3 regions of the Kitasatospora sp. NPDC051984 genome follow, and region 2 is predicted to be linked to each of the others. Evidence: riboswitches for the same ligand, from Rfam matches in the RefSeq annotation. Region 2 holds a riboswitch; each other region holds the start of a gene.

Region 1 (7,009 bases), on a different contig from region 2:
GCTGGCCCAGCGGACCCAGGCCGAGGTGACCTGCGTGTTCGACGGCCAGGACCTGGACGTTCCGGTGATCATGGCCCCGCCGCGTGGCGTCCGGGTCCGGTTCAGCCGGACCGGGGAGACCGCGGACGAGCTGATCCGCCGCCTGGTGCGGGCCGAGCCGCAGGGCCGGCCGGTGGTGGTGGTGTCCGCCGACAAGGAGGTCGCGGACGGGGTGCGCAAGGCCGGCGCCCGCCCGGTGGCCTCGGTTCTGCTGCTGAACCGCCTGTCGCGCAGCTGACGGCCGCTCAGCGGTGTTGGGGCGTCCGGAGTGTGTCGGTGTGGTGAAGAGGGGCGGAGAAGTGAATCCGGGAGCCCCCCGGGAGTGGACGCGGAGGCAGGGACTTCACTAGGGTCTGGCGTCAAACCTATATTCCGGACTATCGCTCTAACGGGTGAGTCCAGAGGAAGAAGGAGCACCGCCTTGGCCTCCCACCGCCGTCCCAAGCAGCCGAGTCGCGCCCGGGTGACCGTGCTCACCGCTGCCGCCGCGACCGCGGTCGCCCTGTCGGCCCAGGTGAGTGCGCACGCCGCGCCGGCCCAGCCGAACAAGGACGAGATCAAGGCGCAGGTCGACAAGCTCATGGAGGAGCAGGAGCAGGCGGCCGAGAAGTACAACGGCGCCAAGGAGAAGGCCGACCAGCTCCGCAAGCAGGCCGACCAGCTGCAGGACCAGCTGGCCCGCAGCCAGGACCAGCTGAACGAGCTGTCCTCCGGGCTCGCGGCGGTGGCCGGCGACCAGTACCGGCACGCGGGCGTCGACCCGTCGATGCAGCTGATGCTCTCCGCCGACCCGGACAAGTACCTGGACAAGGCGTCTTCCTTCGACCAGGCGGCCAGCACCCAGGCCGAGACCCTGAAGTCGCTGCAGGACCAGCAGCGCCGGCTGAACCAGCAGAAGCAGGAAGCGGCGGACGTCCTGAAGGAGCTGGACAACTCCACCCAGGCGCTCAACGACGCCAAGAACGAGGTCAGGACCAAGCTGGAGCAGGCGCAGAACCTGCTCAACCAGCTCTCCGCCTCCGACCGGCGGGCGATCACGCAAGGCGACGGCGCCGCCTCGCGCAGTGCCGACCGGGTCGACCCGGCCACCCTGCCGAAGGCCGCCGGCTACGCCGGGGTCGCGGTGCAGCGGGCGCTCGACAAGCGCGGTGCGCCGTACGTGTGGGGTGCGACCGGCCCGAGCACCTTCGACTGCTCCGGCCTGATGGTGTGGGCGTACGCGCAGGCCGGCGTCTCGCTGCCGCGCACCTCGCAGGCGCAGGGCAGCTACGGCGCCAGCGTGGGTACCGACTGGCACAACGCCCAGCCCGGTGACCTGGTGGTCTACTACGGCGACCGGCACCACGTCGGCATGTACATCGGCAACGGCATGGTGGTGCACGCGCCGCACACCGGTGACGTGGTGAAGACCATGAAGGTCGACGCGATGCCGATCTCGACCATCCGTCGGGTCTGACGGGCCGACAAACCGGACATACGCCCCTCGGGGCGACAATTGACACGCCGTGACACGCCCGGGCGGGTCGAGATCCTGCTGTGATCTCGAACACGTCCGGGCGTCGCGTTTCCCAGGCGAACGGCGGGAAATGCTACGCACTGTGCAACGAATCCCTTACGTTCGGTCAGTTTCGTAATCGAAATTGACTCAGATTCAGATTTTTTTCCGACAAGGATTTGAACGGATCACGGATCGGTTACTAGGGTCATAGTTCGACCACCGCAGAGTCGATCGCCCAAGGGGGGCGACGGCGGAGGTCGCCGCCGAGTCCGTGACGCAGCGGGTGGATCGTCAGAACGAGATCCGCCGACGGGGATACCCCTGAGGGGGTTGCTGTCGAACGGAGCCGGGGAACCACGTTCCCCCGGGGTGAATCGGCGCCAGGTCGGCCGCGAGAGCGGCCGGTGAGGCGCTGTAGGGCGTCTCTTCCGGCCCGAACCCGTCAGCTCACCCGGTAGGCGGTGTGAGGAAGAAGGAGTCCGCCTTCGTGGCGTCCCATCGCCGTCCCAAGCCCGTCGGCCGTGCCCGGGTCTCGATTCTCACTGCCGCTGCCGCCACCGCCGTCGCGCTGTCCGCCCAGACCGGCGCGCACGCCGATCCGGCGCCCACCAAGGACCAGGTCAAGGCGCAGGTCGACCAGCTCAACGAGCAGGCCGAGGTGAAGACCGAGGCGCTCAACGCCTCCGTCGAGAAGCAGCAGAACCTGCAGAAGCAGGTCACCCAACTGCAGGACCAGCTGGCCCGCCAGCAGGAGCAGGTGACCACCGTCCAGGACAGCCTGGCGACGATCGCCGCCGAGCAGTACCGCAACGGCGGCATGCCGCAGACCATGCAGCTGATGCTCTCCAGCAACCCGGACAGCTTCCTCGGGCAGGCCGGAACGCTGAACACGGTCGGCGCCACCCAGGCCGACCTGCTCAAGAGCTTCAAGGCCGAGCAGGCCAAGCTCGACGGGCAGCGCGAGGAGGCCGCGCAGAAGCTCGCCGAACTGGACACCACCACGAAGGCCCTCAAGGCCGACAAGGAAGACGTCCAGTCCAAGCTGGCCAAGGCGCAGGAGCTGCTCAACACGCTCACCCAGAAGGAGCGCGACGATCTCGCGGCGGCCGAGGCCAAGGCCGCGAACGACTCCCGCACCCAGGCCGAGCGCGCCTCCCGCGACAACACCCGCACCGACCTCGGCGCCCCGCCGGCCCAGGCCCCGGCCGGCTACGCGGGTGCCGCGATGAACGCCGCGCTGTCCAAGCTGGGCAGCTGGTACTCCTACGGCGCGGCCGGCCCGAGCACCTTCGACTGCTCCGGTCTGATGCAGTGGGCGTACGCCCAGGCGGGTGTCTCCATCCCGCGCACCTCGCAGGCCCAGGCGGGCGCCGGCACCAGCCTCGGCACCAACATCGCCAACGCCCGTCCGGGTGACCTGATCATCTACTACGGCGACCAGCACCACGTCGGCATGTACGTCGGAAACGGGCAGATCGTGCACGCCCCGCACACCGGCGCGCAGGTCCGCTACGAGTCGGCGACCGTCATGCCGATCACCAAGATCGTCCGGATCTGACGGCCGCTCGGAGCCTTCGGCCCGGCACCCCGCACAGGGGGTGCCGGGCCGCTCTCGTTCCGGTGTCCGATTCGCGGTCGAATATTCGAAGTTGTCAGGGTTTGGACTGGATCCGTCCGACTCGCTAACCTCTGCCCCGGCCCCCCGTGCGGACGGCCGTCCGATCCGCGGGCGGCGGCGGAGGCCGGAGCTCAGGAACGGAGTCGTCGCACGTGCCAGTGCACCGTCGCCCCCCACTGCCCGGTGTCCAACGCCTCGCCCGAGCCCTGGCGCTCACCGCCGCCGCGACGGGCGTGATCCATCTCGGCGTCGCCCCGGCCGCCGCCACTCCGGCCGACCCGCCGGACCGCGCCGACGTCAAGGCGCAGGTCGACCAGCTGTACGACGAGGCCGAGCAGGCCTCCGAGAAGTACAACGCCGCCCAGGAACAGCAGAAACGGCTGCAGCGCGAGGCCGGCATCCTGCTGACCCAGGTCGCCGCCGGGCAGGACGACCTCAACCGGCTGCGCGCCGACCTCGGGGCGGTGGTCGCCGCCCAGTACCGCGCCCAGGGCCTCGACCCCACGCTGCGGCTGATGCTCGACAACGACCCGGCGTCCTACCTGGCCGGCGCCCGCTCGCTCGGCCAGGCCACCGCCCGGCAGAACGAGACCCTGCGCGACCTGCGCGAACGACAACGCCGGCTGGACCAGCGCCGTCAGGAGACCGCGGCCAAACTCGACGAACTGGAACAGGCCCGGCACCGCCTGGCCGCCGCCAAGGACGAAGTCCGCACCCGCCTCGCCCGGGCCCGGCAGCTGCTCGGCGACCTCACCGCCGCCGAGCGCGACCGGCTCGCCTACGACGACGACGCCCGGGCCGCCCGCGGCGCCGACCGCTTCGACCTCGGCAACGAGCCTCCCGCGTCCGACCGCGCCGCCGCCGCGCTGAACGCGGCCGTCTCGAAGATCGGCTCCTCGTACGTGTACGGATCCACCGGGCCCAGCACGTTCGACTGCTCCGGTCTGATGTACTGGGCGTGGCGGCAGGCCGGAGTGACCCTGCCGCGGACCTCGCAGGGGCAGGCCTCGGCCGGCCGGCGGGTGAGCCTCGCCGAAGCCCGGCCCGGAGACCTGGTGATCTTCTTCAAGGACAGGCACCACGTCGGCATGTACGCCGGCGGCGGTGTCGTCGTGCACGCGCCGCACCCCGGCGCCCGGGTCCGCTACGAGAGCGTCAGCGCGATGCCGGTCAACTCGGTGGTGCGGGTCTGAGCCAGCACGAGCCCCTGGTCACCGACCTGCCGCAGGCGCCGGCGCCGCGGCAGGCCGGTGCTTCGCCGTCCCGGCGGGCCGCACTGCTGGTCGCCGCCGGGTGCGCGGCCCAGCTCTCGCTGCCCCGGGTGCTCCCCGCCGGGCCCGCCGGACCGGCCGCCGCCCCGCCCGGGCCGGGCGCGCCGTCCGGGGCCCGGGACGCCGTGGCGCAGGTGCTGTCGCGGCGGGCGGGCGCGATCCTGCGGCGCGACCCCGCCGGGCTGCCGACGGCGGCGGGCGCCGAGGAGGCCGACCGGGACCTGCTCACCCGCACCGCCGCGATCCGGTTCACCGAGTACACGCTGCGGCTGACCACCTTCACCGAACCCGCGCCCGGCGCCGAACGGTTGACCGTCGGCGCCGAACTCGGCTACCGGATCTCCGGCGTGGACGACTACCCGGCGCTGCTGGAGCGGCAGATCGACCTGCAGCGCGAGCCGGCCGGCTGGCGGGTGCTCCGGGAGGTGCCCACCGGCGCGGTGGCGCCCTGGGACCTGGGCACCGTCCGGACCGCGACCGGGCGGCACAGTCTGGCGCTGGGCCTCGGCGAGGACGGCGAACTCGCCGACCTGGCCGCCCTCGCCGACCGTGCGGTGCCCACCGTCGAAGGCGTCTGGGGTCCCTGGAAGCCCGGCCGACTGCTGCTCGAACTGCCGCTCACCGTCCAGCAGTTCGCCCGCCGGATGGATGTATCCGCAGACGCGTACCAGGGGATAGCCGCAGTCACCCTGGCGGTCGGCGGCGCGCCGACGCACACCCCCGCGGATCGGATCGTGGTCAACCCCGACGCGTACCGGCAGCTCAGCGAGCTCGGCCGCCGGGTGGTGGTGACCCACGAGGCCACCCACGTCGCCACCCGGGCCGACACCAAGGCGTGCACCCCGCTGTGGCTGTCCGAGGGCGTCGCCGACTACACCGGCTACCAGGGCACCGGGCGGACCACCCGGCAGATCGTCCCCGAACTCGCCAAGGACGTCCGGGCCGGGCGGATGCCCACCGGGCTGCCCACCGACGACGCGTTCACCGCCGGCTCGGCCGGCATCTCGCAGGCCTACGAACTGTCCTGGCTGGCCTGCGACTTGATCGCCCACCGGTACGGGCCGGACCGGCTGGTGGCGCTCTACCGGGCCGTCGGGCAGAACGGCGCCGGCGGCCTGGAACGCGCCTTCCGGGCCGAACTCGGCCTCGGCGTCGCCGAGTTCACCAAGGACTGGACGGCCGCGGTGGCCACCCTGCGGGACTGACCTCAGCCGGCCAGTGCCCGCTCCAGGCCGGCCGCGTCCAGGAACGCGGTGTGGGTGCCCGCCGTGGTGCAGGCGAACGCGCCGGCCGCCGCACCGGCCCGCATGCACTCCTCGACCGGGCGGCCCGCCAGCCGCCGCTGCAGGAAGCCGGAGACGAACGCGTCGCCCGCGCCGTTGCTGTCCACGATCGGCGCGCCCGGGTCCACCGCCGGGAAGTGCCGGGGCGCCTCGTCCTCGCGGGTGAGCAGGAACGCGCCGTGCGCGCCCGCGGTGGCCACCACCAGCTCGGCCCGGCCTTGCGCCAGGATCGAACGCATCGCCGCCTCCGGACGGTTGCCGAGGCCGGCCGCGGACAGGAACACCACGTCCGAGCGGAGTGCGTAGAACCGGTGGTGCTCGTTCTCGCCGTCCCAGGCGTGCAGGTCGGTGGAGCTGGGGCGGCCCAGCCGTTCCACGTCCGGGTACATGTCGCGGTTGACGCCCGTGATCGACAGGTGGACGTGCTGCGAGCGCTCCAGCAGCGGCAGCCAGAACTCGCGCGGCAGCCGGGCGTCCGCCGGGTGGCGGCCGTCGTAGAAGGAGAACCGCAGGCCGTCCGCGTCCACCAGGTTGACGCTGCGCGGGGTGCCGGCGGGGGCGGGCAGGTGGCTGAAGTCCAGGCCGCGGCGGGCGTATTCGGCCAGCACCAGGGCGCCCTGCGGGTCCTCGCCGAGGAAGTCGGCGAGCTTGGTGCGCAGGCCCAGCGCGTGGCAGGCCAGCGCGACGCCGTTCCCGGTGTGCGCCGGGTAGTCCCGCACCGGGGGGACGTGCACCGAGTCGACGCCGGGCGGGATCTCCAGGCGGTCCACCCGGACGATGGTGTCCACGCCGACGCCGCCGACGATCAGGATGTCGTAGTCGATCATTCGGCGATGGTGGCAGCGAAAAGCCTTGCCCTGCAAGCGCTTTCAGAAACTTGCAGGGCGGCGGCGGGGTGTCAGGCGCGGTCCGCCGGAGTCGGCGGGACGTCAGGCGCGGTCCGCCGGAGTGAGGTCGTCCAGCAGATCCTGCTCGTAGGCGATACCCGGCCGCACCGGGTACTGCGGGCCCAGCTGACCGGCCGGCAGCACCAGCGTGGTCAGCACCTCGCGCCGCCGGGTGGAGCGCCAGAGCCGGTACGCCGACAGCACGGTGGCCGCCAGCAGCACCAGGTTGCGGGCCGTCAGCACCAGGACGCCGGACAGCTCGCTGCGGTTCACGGTGCCGAACATCACCGGGAACTCGATCGTGGTCAGCACCGTGGCCACCAGCACCACCACCGCCACCGGACGCTGGCTGCTGCCCCGCACCGTCAGGCACACCGCCGCCAGGCCGACCACCCAGATCATGTACTGCGGGC
Region 2 (7,009 bases):
CGCTCGGCGACAGCGGCATCCGGCACCTGCACGTCCCCGTCTTCGCCGAGCAGCGCTGGCCCGAGGAGCAGGCCGAGCTGTACCCGCTGATGGCCGAGCTCGCCGGACGCCCGGCCGTCGCGCTCGTCCGGACCTTGCTGGCCGCCGAGCGCCGGGCCGTCCTGGTGCACTGCGCGTCCGGCAAGGACCGCACCGGCGTGGTGGTCGCGCTGGTGCAGTCGCTGCTGGGCGCCGGGGAGCCGGAGATCCTCTCCGACTTCCTGCGTTCCAACGCGGCACTGGGACTCACCGCCCACGACCCCGACGTCCCCGGCCACGCCGGCCGCCCGGTCGCGGCCGTCCACCTGCGCCGCGCCCTGATCTCCGTCCGTTCCCACCACGGCACGCTCGAGGAGCACCTGCGCGCCCACGGCGCTCGAACCTCCGAACTCGCCTCCCTGCGTGCCGATTTCCACCCCACGGCCTGCCCGTAGGGCCTTCCCGGCACCGTCGCACCGGCCCGCCGCGACGCACCCGCCGCAGCATCCTGTTCCGCCTGGACCTCCTCCGTTCCCCGCACTGCCCGACACCCGCACGGCATCGCATCGCTCGTCCTCTGACTGCGACCCCGAAACCATGACCCCCGGGGTTGCCGCCCCTCGCCACCGCCGGCGACAACCGCTGGCGGCTGATCAGTTGCGCGGGCTGATCAGTTGCGCGGGTGCGTCTCGTACATCCGCACCGCCACGGTGACGCCGGCCACGGCGGTCAGCGCGGCAACCGCCCAGATCGCGGTGGTCACGCCGTAGGCGTCGGCGAGGATGCCCGCCACCAGCGCTCCGACCGCGAAGCCGCCGTCACGCCACAGCCGGTAGACGCCGACGGCGCGCGCCCGCCATGCGGGGTGGGCGACGTCGCCGATGACGGCCAGCAGCGTCGGGTAGACCAGGGCGGTGCCCGCACCCAGCAGTGCCTGGGCGGCGGCCCACACCGGGAAGGTCGTCCCGACCGCGACCAGGCCGAGGGCGGCGGCCTGCAGCAGCATGCCCGCGGTGATCAGGTGCTTGCGGCCGATCCGGTCGGACCACCAGCCGGTGAGCATCTGCCCCGCGCCCCAGACCGCCGGGTAGAGCGCGGCCAGGATGCCGATCCGGCCGATCTCCAGACCGTGCGCGGCGTACAGCAGCGGGAAGATGCCCCAGGCGAGGGCGTCGTTGAGGTTGTTGACCATGCCGGCCCAGCTGGCGCTGGACAGCGCCCGGTCTCCGAGGCTGGTGGTGCGCGCTATTCGGGCGGTGCTGAGCGCCGCCTGGTCGTCACCACCGGCGTTCGCGGGGGCAGTGGCCGCATCCTCCGGCATGGCAGCGACCGTACCCTCCGGCGAGGCCCCGGCGACCGCTCCCTCCAGCGCCGTGCTTGTGGTGACCGCATGGGCGGCGGCCTCCGCCCGGGCGTGCTCGCGCGTCTCCCGGACGGCGGCGACCGTCAGGCCCAGGCCGAGCGCAACGTAGGCCGCGCCGAGCAGGAACGGCTGTGGGCGCAGGCCCCAGTGGGCGGCAATGGCGCCGGTGCCGGTCGCGGTGACGGCCACCGCGAGGTAGCCCGCCGCCTCGTTCAGGCCCATCGCGAGGCCGCGCCGGGCCGGGCCGACCAGGTCGATCTTCATGATCACCGTGGTGGACCAGGTGAGGCCCTGGTTGACGCCCAGCAGCACGTTCGCCGCGACGATCCAACCCCAGGTCGGGCCCCAGGCCAGCATCGCCGGTATCGGCAGGGCCACCAGCCAGCCCGCGATCAGCACCGGCCTGCGCCCGTACCGGTCGGAGAGGGTGCCGGCGAAGAAGTTGGTGACCGCCTTGGTCGCGCCGAACGCCAGGATGTACGTCAGCGCACCCGTGTAGGCGGACAGGTGGAAGACCTTGTCGGCGAGCAGCGGCAGAACCGTCCGCTCCTGCCCGAGCATGCCGCCGACCAGGGCGTTGACCGCCACCAGCAGGCCGAACTGCGCGAGGTTGGCGCGCAGCCCGAGCCGGATCGGGCGGCCACCCGGCCCGCCGGGCGGGGTGCCGGGCGGAGCAGTGGTCGGCGCGGCTGCCCGGGGTGGCAGCGGGCGCTGGGCCTCGACGGACATGGGCGGCTCCCGGGTGGTGCGTGATGCGTGGAACGTGGTGCGTGGTGCGGTGCTCCGCCGGCGTTGACCGAGCGGCGTGCACGACGAGCCTATTCCACTCTTTCATGGATTACTGGATAGGTGCGTCCACCTGTGGTCGTGCGGGCAGCTTCCGGACGGCCGGCAGCGCGAGCAGGAGGAGGGCGGCGGGCACTCCCAGCGCGGTCATGCCGAACAGCGTCCGGTGCACGCCGATCCCGTCCGCGAGCGGGCCTGCGAGCACCAGGCCGAGTGGCATCAGCGCCACCGAGATCAGGTGGTCGTAGGAGCTGACCCGCGACAGCACCTGCTCGGGTATGTGCACCTGGAGTGAGGTCTCCCACAGCACGAAGCAGAGCGAGACGCCGACTCCGGTGCAGGCCTCCAGCAGGGCGATCACCGCGACCGGAGCGCCGGATCCGATGATCAGCGCCTGGCAGGAGGCAATCGCCATCCCGACGGCCGCCACCGCCATCGGCCGGGCCGGTTTCAGGCGGTAGGCGCAGACGTCGCCGACGATCGAGCCGAGGCCGAAGGCGGTGACCACCACGGCCCAGGCGCCGGCCCCGCCCCACTCGCGATCCGCCAGGACCGGGCCGAGCACGAACACCGAGGGCAGCACCACCACGTGGTACACCGCGATCGCGAGCATGCCCGACCACACCCAGGCCCGTTCTCGCACCTGCCGCCAGCCGACCCGGAGTTCGGCCAGGAACCCGAGTCGCTCGGCCTGCTCCGCACTGGCCCGCCCGCCCACCGCACCGAGTCTCGCCAGCACGGCGGCGCTGGCCGCGAAGCTCGCGGCATCCACCATCAGGGCACCGCCGGGCCCGGCAAGGGCGACCAGCGCGCCGGCCAGCACCGGGCCGATCACCAACCCCACCGAGTGGACGAGCCCGCGCAAGGCATTGGCCTCGCCCAGCCGTTCACCGGACACCAGCAGCGGGATCAGCCCGGTGGAGGCGGGCAGGAAGAACGCGTCCGCCACCCCGAACACCACCATCAGCAGTGCCAGCACCCCGACCCGGGCCGTCCCGGTGAGCAGCAACACCGCGACGGCCGCCTGGACCACGCACCGCACCAGATCGGAGGCCAGCATGATCCGCTGTCTTGGCATCCGGTCCGCCCACACGCCGCCGATCAGCATGAACACCAGCACCGGCAGCAGGCCCGCCGAAGCCACCAGGCCGACATCGGCGGCCGACCCGCCGATCGACAGCACGGCGAACGGCAGCGCGACGAACGACACCCTGTCGCCCAGGACGGACAGCGACTGGCCGACGAACAGACGGGCGAACTGGCGCTCCACCCGGAGTACTTCGGGAATCAGCACAGCCACGGGCACCTCCACAGCGGGTCGGGGAACAGCGATCACCGCGATGGTAGGAAGCTCCCGAAGCAGCTGTCGCGCGATTTATCCGCAACGCCTGCAATGCCCGGATCTCGCTCAACTCGCTTTAATGTCACGGCATTTGATGTCCGCTCAGCTTCCAAGCGCCCAAGCGGGAGCGTCCGCCTTCCCTCCCCCCGCTCCCCCAATCCCACCGATCGGCCAGAATTTCGCACCCGACCATCGGACCGCCGGATCACCCGACCGCCCGACCGCCCGACCGCCCGACCGCCCGGGCGGCGCAACTCGGCCGTAATACGGCCGCGATGAGCTTGTGATTGCTCCGTTCGAGTGATTAGGCTCGGTCCGGCCCGCACCGCCGGGCCCCGCACGCGGCAACGCCGAACCCTGTCCGCCGCGTTGCCGGGTCGACCACCACAACCCTTGGACAGGGACGGGGGAACCAAGTACGTCGCCGCCCCCACGGCTAGGGGTGAAGCCTCCGCACCGGCTCCCGCCGGCACACGGCGGCCGGGCCTCCCTCCGGTCCGAACCCGACAGCTCACCTCGCAGGCGTGCGGAGAGGATCTGGCATGCTCTTCACGGGTTCCGGGCGCCACCGTCGGCAGAGCCAGGCGGAGAAAGCCGCCGAGCGGGCGATCGCCGCAGCCGGCGTCGCCGGCGTCGGCCTCGCCCTGCCGCTGCTCGCCGTGACGGGTGCGCAGGCCGCCCCCAGCACGGTCTGGGACCGGGTCGCCGACTGCGAGAGCGGCGGCAACTGGAGTTCCGACTCGGGCAACGGCCTGTACGGCGGCCTCCAGATCACCGCCCAGCGCTGGATCGACTACGGCGGTACCCGGTACGCCGAGCTGCCCAGCGGAGCCACCCGCAGCCAGCAGATCGCGGTCGCCGAACGGATCCTGGCAACCGAGGGCCCGCAGCCGTGGGTGTCCTGCGCCGACACGGCGGGCCTGCGCACGGTCAGCGCCCCCGGCGTGGTGGACAACAACGACTCGGCGGACGAATCGGGTGCGCTGCGCGGCGCCCGCGGCATCGCCGCCGTCAACACCGCCTCGGACGGCACCGTCGCCCCGCAGAACGCCACTCCGGTGTTCTCCGGCCTGCCCGGCTACGACCCGGTGTACCACGTGTACTGGTACGAGAAGAACGGCGGTTGGTTCTGGACCAGCCACCAGAGCCTGTACGAGCGCTACATACAGCTGACGCACCCCCAGCCGCCTGCGGCCACGCCGTCCCCGGCCCCCACCCCGGAGAGCCCGGCCACCCCGACCGCTCCGACTACGCCGACCGCTCCGACTACGCCGTCGACCGACCCGAGCACCAACCCGAGCCCGAACCCGACCACACCGTCCGACAACCAGAACGGCAACGGGAACGGGAACGGCGCCGAGAACGGCAACAGCACAGGCCACGGCAACGACCAGGGCCAGGGCCAGGGCCAGGACAGCCACGGCAACGGCGGCACCCAGCAGCCCACCACCCCCGACCCGGCCACCACCACGCCGCCCCCGAGCACCTCCACGCCCGGCAGCGCACCCGCGCCCGCCGAATCCCCGTCCGCCGCGACCCCGTCCCCGCAGCCGTACACCGTCGGCCCGGGCGACACGCTGGCGAAGATCGCCCGCAGCCACGAGCTGAACGGCGGCTGGAGCGGTCTCTACCAGAGCAACCAGCAGGTGGTGGGCGAGAACCCGGACCTGATCCACCCGGGCCAGGTGCTGAACCTGGGCTGACGGCCGCCCGGTCGAGCCGCCGTCACTTCGGGACGGCGGCCAGTCCGGTGCAGCCGCGCAGGCCGTCGCGGCGCTGCTGGGCGGCCTTCGCCGCGCTGCCGGTCTGCGGGACGGGCACGCCGCGGCCGTCGATGTGGGCGGGGGTGAAGGTTTCTCCGGTGACGCGTCCGTCGGTGCTGATGGTGAGTGTGGTGACGCCGGTCTCGTCGGAGGCGGTGTAGTTCGAGGTGCCGTACCAGAGGAAGTTGCCGAAGCCGTACGCCACGTAGGTGTTCCCGAGCATGCCCGCACCGAGCATGGTGTGGGCGTGGGTGCCGACCACGGCGGTGGCGCCGGCCGTGGCGAGCTTCTTGGCGAGTGCGGTCTGCGCGGCGGTCGGGCAGGCCACGCCTTCCTCGCCCCAGTGCAGGTAGACCAGCACCACGGGCGCCTGCGCCTTGGCCTCGGTGACGGCGCGCAGCAGGGCCTTCTCGTCGAACGCGGAGGCGATGCCGGCCTTGTGCTCGCCGGCCCGCCACTTCTGGTTGGTGATTTCGTCGACCTGGCTCGCCGCCAGGACGGCGACCTTTGTTCCGCGCACGTCGGCGATGTGGGGCGCGAAGGCTTCGGCCGTGTCCTTGCCGATGCCGATCAGCGGAATCGGGGAGTTGGCCTTGGCGGCGAGGGTGTCGGCGAGGCCGTCGGCGCCGAAGTCGACGGCGTGGTTGTTGGCCTGGGAGAGCACGTCTATCCCGGCGTCCTTGAGCGCGGTGAGCGCCTTGGGGCTGGTGCGGAACGTGTAGGTCTTGGGCTCGGGCTTGCCGCGGCCGGTGATCGCGGTCTCCAGGTTGAGCACCGCCAGGTCGGCGGCGGACAGGGTCTTGGCGATCGGCCCGAGCGCGGTCTCGCCGGCGGGGGCGGTCAGCCGGGAGCCGGTCCGGCCCTCGAAGTGGACGTCGCCCGCGAAGGCCACGGTGATGCTGCCGGCGGCGCCGCTCGGCGCGTTGTCGCCCGAACCCGTGCTCGGAGCACCCGTCGTTCCCGGGCTGCCGGACGTTGCACCTCCGGCGGAGTCCCCGGCGGGGGCGGCGGCCGTCGTCCCACCGCCTCCGGATGGCGTCGATCCGCCGCATCCGGCGACGGCGGTGAGCAGCAGGACGGCGGCAGCGGTGGTGAGTGGTGCGCGGCGCATGGTGATTCCCCCGGATCGTTCGCTGCGTCGCACTGTATCCGCGCCACTCGATCACCGGAAGCCCATCTCGCCACCAAATGATCACAACTGTGCGACCTGATCCGCCGTCGAACCGCTCAGGCGATCACTCCGGCCGCGCGCAGCAGCCAGCGGTTGGCGCGGCCGACCAGTCCGGCCCGGTCCAGCACGCCGATCACCTTCTGCGCCATTTCTGTCTTGGTAGTGCGCCAGTGCGGGTTGGCCCGGGCGACGGCCTTGCCGATCTTCGGGTCGATACCGACGGCGGCGTAGAGCCGGGGGTGGATCAGCGCGGTGGTGGCGTAGTAGATGACCACGCCGAGGAACAGCTGTTCCCACCGCCGCTGCAGCGGCCCGAGCCGCTTGCGGACGAGTTCCTCGCGGGCGTAGGTGATGTGCCGGGACTCTTCGATGACGTGGATCCGGGAGACCTGCCGGGTGAGCGGCTGGACGGTGTCGTCGTTCATCATTTCGCGCTGGAAGGCGTCCAGGATCTCTTCGACGTACATGGTGCCGCCGAAGGTCTGGCTGTGGGTGGAGATCGCCTTGAACAGCCGGCCGAGGTTGTGGGCGACGAATCCGGCACCGTACGCGGGGACACCCATTTT
Region 3 (7,009 bases), on a different contig from region 2:
ATGATCACCCAGGCACTCGGTGCCACGCTGAGCAGCAACGATCCTTGTGGGGCACGGGTTCCCGAGTGCGCTTTCGATTTCTTCGGCGTGAACGGCGGGTTGCCTGCGATCCCATGAACCACCCGCCCCAGGCGCCTTCGGTCCCACATATCGGACGGACCGGACACCGCAAGGGGCCGAAAGGCCCGGTCGCCATGTGAAGAAATTCACGAAGCTTCTTGCCGGGACACGCCGGGAGGCCCGCACCGGGCCTCCCGGAACACTCGTCAACCGCCCGTCAACCACCCGTCGACCACCCGCCGGGCGCCCGGATCAGGCGATCGACCAGGCGATCCCGTCGAGGATGTCGTGCTCGGAAACCAGCAGCTCAGCGGCCCCGGTGCGCTCCATGATCTCCAGCAGCACCAGCGCGCCGGCCGCGATCACGTCGACCCGGCCGGGGTGCATCACGGGGACGGCGGCCCGCTCGGCGTGCGAGGAGTGCAGCAGCCACTCGGCGGTCTCCCGCACCTGCTGGACGGTCAGCACCGCGTGGTGGATCCGCTCGGAGTCGTAGCCGGGCAGCTCCAGCGCGATCCCGGCGACCGTGGTGACGGTGCCGGCCAGGCCGACCAGGGTGGCGCCGTCCGCCAGTGGGACGCTCGCCTCGACGGTGTCCAGCGCGGCCCGGATGTCGGCCCGGGCGGCGGCGATCTGCACCTCGGTGGGCTGCCCGCCCGCGAAGTGCCGCTCCGTCATCCGCACGCAGCCGATGTCCATCGAGTGCGCGGCCCGCACGTCCTGCTCGCCGAGCACGAATTCGGTGGAGCCGCCGCCCAGGTCGAACACCAGGTAGGGCGGGCGGTGCGGGCCGCCGAGCAGCTCGCGGGTGGCGCCGGTGAAGGAGAGCCGGGCCTCCTCGTCGCCGCTGACCACGCTCGGGGTGATGCCGAGGATCGCCTTGACTCCGGCGGTGAACTCGGCGGCGTTCTCGGCGTCCCGGGAGGCCGAGGTGGCGACCATCCGGATCCGCTCCGGGCCGACCCCGTGCGCGGCGATGATCTCCGCGTACTCGCGGCAGGCCGCGAAGGTGCGGTCCAGCGCCTCGGGGTGCAGCCGACCGGTCTTGTCGACGCCCTGGCCGAGCCGGACGATCAGCATCCGCCGGTCCAGATCGACGATCTCCCCGGTCTCCGGGTCCAGGTCGGCGATCAGCAGGCGGATCGAGTTGGTGCCGCAGTCGATCGCGGCGACCCGGATGGTGCTCACGACTCGTCGTCCTCCTCGGCCTTGCGCGCCGCGCGCTCGGCCCGCTCGGCGGTCAGCGCCTCCTTGGCGGCGATCACCGCGGCGTGGTCCTGGGCCTTGGCCTTGTTGCGGGCGACCCGCTCACCGGCGGCCTCGACCTCGGCGGGGCTGACGCACGGGCCCTTGGCCCACCAGTCCTCCAGCATGCCGATCGCCTCGTCGCCGAGCGGGTTGACGCCCTCGCCGGCCGCCAGCGAGTGGCCGACCAGCACGTGCAGGCACTTGACCCGGTCGGGCATGCCGCCGGCGCTGGGGAAGCCCTCCAGCACCTCGATGGCGTCCCGGCGGGCGATGTAGTCCTCGTGCGCGGCCTGGTAGGCGGCGGCGAGCTCGGGGTCCTCGGCGAGCCGGGCGGTCTGCTCCTTCATCACGCCGTCCGCCTCCAGGGTGCCGATCAGCGAGGCGGCCTTGGGGCAGGTCAAGTAGTAGAGCGTCGGGAACGGCGTGCCGTCGGGCAGCCGGGGCGCGGTCTCCACCACGTCCGGGTTGCCGCACGGGCAGCGGTGGGCGACGGAACGCAGCCCGCGCGGCACCCGGCCGAGCTGGGCGGCGATGGCGGCGACGTCGTTGTCGGAGACGGGAGGGTTCTGGTTGCTCATCAGGAGTCTGTTCGTCAGGAGGGGGCGGGTGGGGTGGCGTCAGGGAGCTGCGGGTGGAGCGGCGATCGCGGTGTCGGCGGCGTCCACCGAGTCCCAGAAGCCGGAGTACCAGGGACGGGCGGCCTTGGGCCGGCCGGCGCCGTCCGAGGCGGACTGCTTCTCGCCCTGCGCGGGCGGCGGCGCGACCGACACGAACGGGGTCTCGCCCGGCAGCGCGTAGTGCAGCCGCTCCCGGGCCTGGGCCTTGACGAACTCCGGGTCCTGCCAGCGGGCCTTGGCCCGGCGCAGTTCGTCGACCTGCTGGCGGGCGTGATCGGCCTTGGCCCGCTGATCGGCGATCTCGCCGCGCTGCGCGATGTACTGCCGGGCCGGGTACGCGAGTATCGCCACCAGCGAGCACAGGACGAGGACCAGCACGGTGGCCCGGCTGGTGAAGCGCGGGCGCGCCGCCAGTCCGGGAATTCTCCACTTGGCCATCTGGTCGCCCCTCCTGCGCATGCCGGTGCCCCGGCCCCACCCTACGCGGTGGAGGCCGGGGCACCGGTCACAACAGGCTCAGTACTGGTCAGCCCTTGCTGTGCTTACTTGTCCGCAGAGCGGAACCGGGGGAACGCGCCGCGGCCGGCGTACTCCGCGGCGTCGTCGAGGATCTCCTCGATGCGCAGCAGCTGGTTGTACTTGGCGACGCGCTCGGAGCGGGCCGGGGCGCCGGTCTTGATCTGGCCGCAGTTGGTGGCGACGGCGAGGTCGGCGATGGTGACGTCCTCGGTCTCGCCGGAGCGGTGCGACATCATGCAGCGGTAGCCGTTGCGCTGGGCCAGCTCGACGGCGTCCAGGGTCTCGGTGAGCGAGCCGATCTGGTTGACCTTCACCAGCAGCGCGTTGGCGGTGCCGGTCTCGATGCCCTTGCGCAGGCGCTCCGGGTTGGTGACGAACAGGTCGTCGCCGACCAGCTGGACCTTGTCGCCCAGCTTGTCGGTGATGGCCTTCCAGCCGTCCCAGTCGGACTCGTCCAGCGGGTCCTCAATGGAGACCAGCGGGTAGGCGGCGACCAGCTCGGCGTAGTACTCGACCAGCTCGGCGGCCGACAGGGCCTTGCCCTCGAACTGGTAGGCGCCGTCCTTGTAGAACTCGGACGCGGCGACGTCCAGGGCCAGCGCGATGTCCTTGCCCGGGGTGTAGCCGGCCTTCTTGATGGCCTCGGTGATGAGGTCCAGGGCCTCGCGGTTGGAGTCCAGGTTCGGGGCGAAGCCGCCCTCGTCGCCCAGGCCGGTGGACAGCCCGCGCTCCTTCAGCACGCCCTTGAGGGTGTGGTAGACCTCGACGCCCCAGCGGACGGCCTCGGAGAAGGACTCCGCGCCGATCGGGGCGATCATGAACTCCTGGATGTCGACGTTGGAGTCCGCGTGCGAGCCGCCGTTGAGGATGTTCATCATCGGGACCGGCAGCACGTGCGCGTTCGGGCCGCCCAGGTAGCGGAACAGCGGCAGGTCGCTGGCCTCGGAGGCGGCGTGCGCGACGGCGAGCGAGACGCCGAGGATGGCGTTGGCGCCGAGCGAGGACTTGTCCGGGGTGGCGTCCAGGTCGAGCATGGCCTGGTCGATCAGGCGCTGCTCGGTGGCGTCGTAGCCGACCAGCTCCGGGCCGATCTGCTCGATGACGGCGAGGACGGCCTTCTCGACGCCCTTGCCGAAGTAGCGGTTCTTGTCGCCGTCGCGGAGCTCCAGCGCCTCGAAGGCGCCGGTGGAGGCACCCGACGGGACAGCCGCACGACCGGTGCTGCCATCGTCGAGACCGACCTCGACCTCGACCGTGGGGTTGCCGCGGGAGTCGAGGATCTCACGGGCTACGACGACATCAATGGACGGCACGAGGCATCTCCTAGCGGAAGCGGATGTGTGGTCGTTACGCCCAGAGCCTAGCCGCAGACATGCCCACGGCCACGCCCGGCCGGGCCCCGTCTCACCGTGTGACCCGGCTACTCACTGGTAGTTCACCTGTTTGCCCGTCGGCGGCGGGCTCCGGGCGGCGCGAACTGCTGGGCGCACGCCCGGAGCGGACGAATCGTCAGACCGACGAAGGGTCTATACCACCGCCGGGCCGGAGCCGGCCGGACCGCGCCGTCACAGCGCCAGCACCTGGCCGGGCATGATCACATCGGGGTCGGCGCCGATCAGTTCGCGGTTCGCCCGGAACAGCTGCTCCCAGCCGCCGGACACGTTCCGCGCGGCGGCGATCCCGGACAGCGTGTCGCCCTCCTGCACGGTGTAGTTCCCGGTGCCGGACTGCGTCGACCCGTCGGCCGGGGCGCTCTGCTTCGAACTCTTCGACTGCTGCTGCGACTTCGTCTGCTTCCGCTCGGGCGCCGCCGCGCGCTGCTGCGAGCGGGAGGCGGTGTCCTCGGAGCTGTCGCCGCCGCGGGACAGACCGGCCTTGATCGAGCAGGACGGCCAGGCGCCGGGCCCCTGGGAGGCGAGCACCCGCTCGGCCACCGCGATCTGCTCGGAGCGGGTGGCCTGGTCGGCGCGGGCGGCGTAGTCGCCGCCGCCGTAGGCGCGCCAGGTGGAGGAGGAGAACTGCAGGCCGCCGTAGTACCCGTTTCCGGTGTTGATGCTCCAGTCCCCGCCGCTCTCGCACTGGGCCACGCGGTCCCAGGTGTCGGCGGGTGCGGCTGCCGCTCCGGTGGCGGAGAGCAGGGGCAGGGCCAGGCCCACGGAGGCGACGCCTGCAGCGGCGACGACCTTCTCGGCCTTGGTGCTACGGCGGTGACGTCCAGTACCGGTGAACAGCATGGGACTTCCTCTCCGCACGCCTACGAGGTGAGCTGTCGGGTTCGGACCGGGAGGCTGGCCCGGCCGCCGGGAGGTCCGGACGCGGTTGCGTCCGTTCCCCGGCGGCTTCACCCCAAGCCGTTGGGAGTACGGCGTTCACACCTGGTTCCCCCGCTCCTGTCCGAATCCTGGTCGGTGTCCCGAGGGTGCGGCGGACAGGACTCGGCGTGCCGCGCTCGGGGCCCGCAGCTGCGGGCAAATCGGAGAGTAAGCAGAGCTGACGAGCAATCACAAGCTCATATCACCGGTATCACGTCGAAATTACGGACCTTCACTTCTCGTGCACAAACCGTCCATGTATGTCCGTATTCGCCCCAGGTGGGGGCGCACCCGCGCCCCCACCGGGCCCACGGACGGTGACGTGCGGGGGCGGGGCGAGGGCAGGACGGCGGCGGTCGAAACCGGGTCAGCGGGGCGTGAAGGAGACCGGGAGTTCGCGCAGCCCGCGCATGATCAGCCCACCCCGCCAACGGAGTTCGGCCGGATCGGCGGCCAACTGGAGGTCCGGCAGCCGTGTCAGCAGTGTGCCGATCGCGCGCTGCCCTTCGAGCCGGGCCAGCGGCGCACCGATGCAGTAGTGGATGCCGTGTCCGAAACCGAGGTGCGGATTGTCCGTCCGGGCCAGGTCCAGGGTGTTCTCGTCGGAGAACCGGTCCGGGTCGCGGTCCGCCGCGGCCAGCACCACCAGCACCGGGTCGCCCGCCGGGATGTCCACCCCGCCGATGCTCAGCGGCCGGGTGGCGAACCGCCAGGTCGCCAGCTCCACCGGCCCGTCGTAGCGCAGGAGTTCCTCGATGCCGGTCTCCAACAGGCCCGACTCCCCGCGCGCCAGCGACTCCTGGAGCAGGGTGCGCTGAACGGGGTTGCGGAGCAGGGCAAATGCCCCATTGCCGATCAAATTAATGGTCGTCTCGAACCCCGCAAACAACAAGATGAAGGCCATCGCCGCGGCCTCGTTCTCGCTCAGGTGCTCGCCGTGGTCGCTGGCCCGGATCAGGCCGGAGATCAGGTCGTCGCCGAGGTCGGCGCGCTTGCGGTGGATCAGGTCGGCCAGGTAGCCGCGGATCTGCTTGACCGCGCGGCCCACTCCCCCGCGCTTGCCACCGGTATGGCGGATCATCATGCCGGCCCAGTCGCGCAGGTCGTCCTGGTCCTCGGGCGGGACGCCGAGCAGGTCGCAGATCGCGTAGATCGGCAGCGGGAAGGCGAACTCGTGGATCAGGTCGACCTCGCCGCGCTCCGCGAAGGAGTCGATCAGGCGGTCGGTGAGCTGCTGCACCCGCGGTTCGAACTCGGCAACCCGGCGCGGTGTGAAGGCCTTCGACACCAGGCGGCGCAGCCGGGTGTGGTCCGGCGGGTCGATGTTCAGCAGGTGGGTCATCAGGTCGGCCTGCCGCTCGCCCGGGATGCCCACCCGGCCGGTGCGGTGCGCCTGTTCGCTGTGGTGCGCCGGGTTCTTGGAGAGCCGGGAGTCGGCCAGCGCCTGCCGGGCGTCCGCGTACCGGGTGACCAGCCAGGCCTCCACCCCGCTCGGCAGCGTGGTGCGGTGCACCGGGGCGTTCTCCCGCAGCCAGGCGTACGCCGGATACGGATCGGCCGCGAACTCCCAGGTGAAGAGTTGCGGATGGGTGGCGTGGGGCTGATCTGGCATGTCTTGACCGTATCTGGAACCGCCGTCGCGTGAGTCTGGTCACCTGGCGGGTAATTGCTGTTGTGGAGAGTCGGGGCGAGCCTACGATCCTCCGCAAGAACCACAGTGGGCGGCGTGCGGACCGCCCGCGGTTCGCTCTGAAAGGGGAGCAGGCCATGCGAGTAGCCGGTGCAGTGGTGGTCATCGCGGTGCTCGACGGAGGCGAGGGGGCCGACCTGGCCCGCCGGTTCTCCGCCGCCGGAGCCGCCGGCCTGCTCATCGCCGATCTTCGCCCCGGTGTCGCCGAGGACCTCGCCGCCGAACTCGACCGTCCCGGCTGCCCGGTGGTCGGGGTGTCCGGTGACATCCACCACCCCGCGGACATCGCCGCGCTGGTCGACACCGCCGCCAAGCACCTCGGGCCGATCGACCTGTTCGCGGTCGCCGGCCCGGACGGCGAGCGGGTCGTCCAGCTCGCCGAACTGTCGGGCCACCTCGACCCGCTGGCCGAGGTGCTGGCCCTGGTCGGCGAGGCGATCGGCGAGGTCGTGCCGGCCCAGCGCCGCCGCCCGGTCTCGGACGTCCCGCTGGCGAGCTGACCCGTCAGTCGTCCTCGGACAGTCCCTCGGCGGCCCGTACCGCCCGGCGGTAGCGCCGGGCCG

The links. A riboswitch is a leader RNA that binds a small molecule or an ion and turns the genes downstream of it on or off. The one in region 2 is predicted to bind cyclic di-AMP.
Region 1: linked by a shared signal. The riboswitch ahead of ACIHEI_RS09305 (NlpC/P60 family protein) and the one ahead of ACIHEI_RS17260 (transglycosylase family protein) in region 2 are both predicted to bind cyclic di-AMP.
Region 3: linked by a shared signal. The riboswitch ahead of ACIHEI_RS01770 (transglycosylase family protein) and the one ahead of ACIHEI_RS17260 (transglycosylase family protein) in region 2 are both predicted to bind cyclic di-AMP.

Annotation. Positions count from the first base shown of each region.
Region 1 is NZ_JBIUCB010000004.1:5,759-12,767, reverse strand. Features, by position in the region: gene ACIHEI_RS09315 (NYN domain-containing protein) at 1-277, shown strand, start outside; gene ACIHEI_RS09310 (NlpC/P60 family protein) at 461-1,495, shown strand; cyclic di-AMP (ydaO/yuaA leader) riboswitch at 1,862-2,014, shown strand; gene ACIHEI_RS09305 (NlpC/P60 family protein) at 2,025-3,095, shown strand; gene ACIHEI_RS09300 (NlpC/P60 family protein) at 3,308-4,348, shown strand; gene ACIHEI_RS09295 (hypothetical protein) at 4,477-5,631, shown strand; gene ACIHEI_RS09290 (carbohydrate kinase family protein) at 5,634-6,536, opposite strand; gene ACIHEI_RS09285 (glycosyltransferase 87 family protein) at 6,639-7,009, opposite strand, start outside.
Region 2 is NZ_JBIUCB010000007.1:306,908-313,916, reverse strand. Features, by position in the region: gene ACIHEI_RS17275 (tyrosine-protein phosphatase) at 1-473, shown strand, start outside; gene ACIHEI_RS17270 (MFS transporter) at 689-2,110, opposite strand; gene ACIHEI_RS17265 (MFS transporter) at 2,220-3,467, opposite strand; cyclic di-AMP (ydaO/yuaA leader) riboswitch at 3,882-4,048, shown strand; gene ACIHEI_RS17260 (transglycosylase family protein) at 4,052-5,212, shown strand; gene ACIHEI_RS17255 (CapA family protein) at 5,235-6,383, opposite strand; gene ACIHEI_RS17250 (diiron oxygenase) at 6,500-7,009, opposite strand, start outside.
Region 3 is NZ_JBIUCB010000001.1:382,988-389,996, reverse strand. Features, by position in the region: gene ACIHEI_RS01790 (exopolyphosphatase) at 313-1,248, opposite strand; partial or broken gene ACIHEI_RS01785 (DUF501 domain-containing protein) at 1,380-1,929, opposite strand; gene ACIHEI_RS01780 (septum formation initiator family protein) at 1,926-2,363, opposite strand; gene eno (phosphopyruvate hydratase) at 2,468-3,757, opposite strand; gene ACIHEI_RS01770 (transglycosylase family protein) at 4,010-4,678, opposite strand; cyclic di-AMP (ydaO/yuaA leader) riboswitch at 4,682-4,881, opposite strand; gene ACIHEI_RS01765 (cytochrome P450) at 5,124-6,368, opposite strand; gene ACIHEI_RS01760 (SDR family NAD(P)-dependent oxidoreductase) at 6,524-6,946, shown strand; gene ACIHEI_RS01755 (MazG family protein) at 6,951-7,009, opposite strand, start outside.